One region of the Serratia fonticola genome, then DNA from elsewhere that is predicted to be linked to it. Evidence: riboswitches for the same ligand, from Rfam matches in the RefSeq annotation. Region 1 holds a riboswitch; the other holds the start of a gene.
What was found. A riboswitch is a leader RNA that binds a small molecule or an ion and turns the genes downstream of it on or off. The one in region 1 is predicted to bind magnesium.
Positions count from the first base shown of each region.

Region 2: another riboswitch for magnesium. It lies ahead of mgtS (protein MgtS); the one in region 1 lies ahead of WN53_RS26055 (magnesium transporter).

Region 1 covers NZ_CP011254.1:5,868,506-5,870,916, forward strand. Annotated here, with positions in the region: gene WN53_RS26050 (hypothetical protein) at 1-272, opposite strand, end outside; gene WN53_RS26055 (magnesium transporter) at 464-1,474, opposite strand; M-box (ykoK) riboswitch at 1,534-1,704, opposite strand; gene fabB (beta-ketoacyl-ACP synthase I) at 2,351-2,411, opposite strand, start outside.
Region 2 covers NZ_CP011254.1:1,488,649-1,491,059, forward strand. Annotated here, with positions in the region: gene gorA (glutathione-disulfide reductase) at 1-523, shown strand, start outside; M-box (ykoK) riboswitch at 762-948, shown strand; gene mgtS (protein MgtS) at 1,234-1,305, shown strand; gene WN53_RS06595 (cation-efflux pump) at 1,623-2,411, shown strand, end outside.

The DNA of each region.
Region 1 (2,411 bases):
TCTTGCTGTGCAGAATCTGGTACGCAGTGCTTTTCACACAGTGGCCCTTCGGCCTGCATCATCTCATTGGCTAGCGGATCGGCGGCCTGCATATGCATCGTATGCTGTGCGGCTGGCGCAACGGTGGTGAGTTGCAGATTGCAGTGATGGCTGGCGATCGCCAGTTGGCTGTTTAGCAGTAGCCAGCAGACGGCCAATAGCCATGCTGCGGCCCGCTTCTTGGCGAAGCGCAACCGATGCATAGATATTGAGATGGACGCCAAAGCCGACATGCAAAAATTCCAGAGTAAGAAACTGCGCTGAGTATATCGGCAGAAAACCCTCACAGGAACGGAATTTACACCCGCTGACAAAGCCGCCTCGGAACCATCCTGCAAACTGGAAATGCTTTGATTTCAGTCAACTACACGGCTTAAAAAGCCCGTTAATCATAGCAAAAACCGGCTTGCGCCGGTTTCCATTATTAATTCAGCCCCAAGGTCCACTGGGCTATTTTGAAGTAGATGATCAAGCCGGTGCCATCTATCAGCGTGGTGATAAACGGGGCGGAAACTACGGCAGGATCCACACCGAAGCGTTTCAGAGCCATTGGGATCACGGAAGAGACAATCGCGGCCCACAACGTAATACAAACCAGGGTCAAGCTCACGATGAGCGTAATCTCATAGCCGATCCCCATCATCCAACCACGGAACGCACCAGCACAGGCCAGCGTTAACGCGATCATGATCGAAGTAGTCATTTCCTTGCGCAGCACGCTCCCCACATCGCGCATACGGACCTCTCCCAAAGCCATGGCCCGCACAATGGTTGAGGTGATTTGCGTACCGCTGTTGCCCCCGGTGCCCACCAATAGCGGGATAAAGAAGGCCAGGGCAATCGCCGCTTCCAATGACTCCTCAAAATGCTGAATAACCGTACTGGTATAAGCTTCGGCGACGAACAGCAACAGCAGCCACACGCTGCGTTTTTTCCACAGTTCGAAAGAGGTCATTTCAAGGTAAGGCTTATCCAGCGGCAGGCTTGCCCCTTGCATATGGGCATCCTCGGTGTTTTCATCCTCGATAATCTGCGCTATTTCGCGCTCCGTTAAGCAGCCAACCAAACGGCCATTATCGACCACTGCCACAATATCTAAATTATTATTGTCCACCAGTTTGGCGATATGTTCACGTTCGTCCGTGGGTTTGACATGGAAGAAGGTGGTTTCCATCATATCCTTGATACGCTCGCCATTATGTTCTTCCTGCAATAAGCGTTTAACAGAAAGAACTCCCACCAGTTTGGTGCCGTCTTCAATAAAAATTTGTGCGGGAATATCGTCGTTGGAAAGTTGATTAACGAATATTTTCCTGGCTTCGCCAACGTAAAGATCTTGATGCAGAACAAAGACTTTTTTGTTCATATAACGCGCAACGGCGTCGTCTTCAAAGTTGGCATTTTGGTAAAGGTCTTGCAATACAACATGTGACATTCTAGATACTCCCGATTGAAAGATGGAGTCTCATAGAGGCGACAAGACAGGACAGCGAAAGCCGATCCCCACGTCTTGGGTTTAGCACTATACAACGTATCCCCAGGGGGAAGTTACCTTAGCAATGCCTTGATTCGGCTAATGCTTGTTTTACCCTTGGTGGCCTCTCTCGATGCCATTAGAGCGGTAACTTGTGTTCGTATAGGAGCCTCGCCATAACGAGATCGTAAAGCTAGATAAAGCGCAGGCATTATGCCGGGTTTTATCTGATAGAGATAAAAAACGGAAATGTTGTTTATACGTCATTTATATGAAAAGCAAAAAATTAACATAATAAAAACATTGTTATCACAGAATTTTTTAAGTTAAACGAAAAACGCCGCCTCGTTTAATTTAATAATGGCTGTTTTGTTTTTGATAAATAATATGCTAGAGGATCGTACTTTCAGGAGTTTGGTTTAAGCGTTATTTAGAATTTCATACGGACATATTCCACAAGCAACGCCATTAATGACCCTGCCCCTGGCACCTATTATTGATTTTACAAAAATATAAAAATACTGACCCATAATGACATTTCAAGGCGTATTTTCACTCTATCAACGTCGATTAAATATCCTATTTACCCCATTAATGACCTGAATAAAGTGCCTATACTGCAATGTAGATAATGAGGAGAATAACCTTGGAAAACTTAAAGCGCAGCATCATTGCGCTAACCCTTTTAACGGTGCTGATTGTGGCCCGTTTCTATTTCTTCAGCTGACGCTTTATTGAACGAAAGCAGAATATCGAACTGAGGTATTCCATCGTCTAGAAAAACAAAAAAATCGGGCACCTATTACGGTGCCCGATTGATAATATGACGCCCTGCGCTTACTTCTGCAGTTTACGCATTACCAGCGTGGCGTTGGTGCCGCCGAAACCGAAGCTGTTG
Region 2 (2,411 bases), 1.6 Mb from region 1:
GAAAACCAATGCCAAAGGTTACATCGAAGTCGACAAATTCCAGAACACCAACGTGAAAGGCATCTACGCGGTAGGTGACAACACCGGTGCGGTTGAGCTGACCCCGGTTGCCGTCGCCGCTGGCCGTCGCCTGTCCGAGCGCCTGTTCAACAACAAGCCGGACGAACATCTGGACTACAGCAACATCGCCACCGTGGTGTTCAGCCACCCGCCAATTGGCACCATTGGCCTGACCGAACCGCAGGCGAAGGAGCAGTTTGGCGAGGACAAAGTGAAGGTCTATAAATCGTCCTTCACCGCCATGTACAGCGCCGTAACTCAGCATCGCCAGCCGTGCCGCATGAAGCTGGTATGTGTGGGTGAAGAAGAGAAGATCGTTGGCCTGCACGGGATTGGCTTTGGCATGGATGAAATCCTGCAGGGCTTTGCCGTGGCAATCAAGATGGGCGCGACCAAGAAAGACTTCGACAACACCGTGGCGATCCACCCAACCGCAGCGGAAGAATTCGTGACTATGCGGTAATAGTGCATTCCTAACTGTAAAACCGACTGTAAAAGGTCGGTTTTTGCTTTTATTCAGCGTATAAATGCTGATTAAGGTAATTGAATATCCCCGTCATGGTGTTTATATCACTGCAAAATTATCGTTCATTAAGATAAATCGTTCGTTTAAATATAACTTCTTAAATATCACCTCAACGAGGTGCCGATTTTCGAGCACAATCGCGCCCAGCACGCCTATAATCACCGCGTAGTTATATGCAGTATCTCGTTTGGCGAGGCTCCTATACAAACACAGGTTACTGATCTGACGACATCGAGAGATGCCCAAGGTTAAGACAGGCTTTATCGGATTAAGGTTCAGCCCAAGGTAACTTCTGAACTGTTCTTCAGATACATTGTTCAGATACGTTGTATAGTGCTAAAACCTGGACGCGGAGATAGGCTTTCTGCACTCCCCCTCTTTGGTTTACTCCCCTATGCGATGCACTGTTGAAGTTTAAACAGCAATAGGGTCAATGACTTCCAGACTCCTCAGCGATGACCGCTACCGCGCCAGCAACACAGGCGGGTCAGCCATTGCTAACTCTTTGAACGCTGACTTTTTCTCCGCGCAGGTACCCTGACGGTGAATGAAGCCAGAGACTACGTTGCACACTTACTTTTAACCACAGAGGTCGTTATCGATTACAGTTAACCGAGGATAAAATTATGGGAAATATGATGTTTTTTATGGGATTTTTGTTTTTCGTCAGCTCACTGGGGCTGATTGCAGCCTATCTGAGCACCAAATGGGATGACTAATGAACGAAAAAGATCCGCCTAGCATCATCCTCCCCGTAGCCTCATCAAATCATTGCGGGGAGGATGAATAACCGCAATAAACGGACGGTATTTACCGCGCGTGATAATGATGATGATTTTTATTCTTGGATTGCTGTACGCTATTTTTATGATCTCGGTAGGAATTAATGAGATTTATTTACATTCCACCGGTCAAACTGCATTTCTCTCCTGTTTATTGCTGACAGCTACCGCAAGCTTGCTGCTCGTCGCTTTTGTCTGGCAATGTTCCGTAAAAACCAAACGCTGATTTTTTTAATTCAACTATGAGCTGTGCTATGCAAAATCAAAAACAGGCCGTCGCCCGAAACTCGATGATTATCAGCGGATTGTTGGCGTTAGGTAAATTTATCGCGGGTATATTTACCGGCAGTATTGGCCTGATATCCGAAGGTATCCATTCATTTACCGATTTTATTGCCACCAGCATCACCTGGTGGGCGGTGAGCGTCAGCGATAAGCCTGCTGATGATGACCATCACTTCGGCCATGGCAAGGTTGAGAATCTGGCCGCATTGTTTGAGGTACTCCTCCTGCTGGCGGCTGGGGGTTGGATCGTCTTTGAAGCAGTAAGCAGCCTGATAGGTGAGGCAAACCAGATTGTGGCTGCACCGGTAGTGATTGCGGTACTGCTGGTGTCCATTGTGGTTGACTTCTTCCGTGTCCGGGCCTTGAACCGTGTGGCCAAAGCCACCAACAGCGCGGCTCTGGAAGCCGATGCTCTGCATTTCTTCTCCGATATGTTGTCTTCCGGCGTGGTGCTGTTGGGCATGGTTTTTGTGCTATTTGGTTTTGCCCGTGCGGACGCACTAGCGGCACTGATCGTCGCCTGCTTTATCCTGACTGCCGCCTTGAAGCTAGGAAAACGCTCCTTTGATTCCCTGATTGATACTGCACCTGCTGGCACGCGGGAAGATATCGCGGCCCTGCTTAATGATTTCCCCGCGGTGCTGTCTACAGAAAATATTCGCCTACGCAGTGGCGGAGCCACGCTGTTTATCGAGGTGAGCGTTGGGGTATGCCGGACGCTACCGCTTGAGCGGATCAAGGAATTGAAGCAGGCCGTT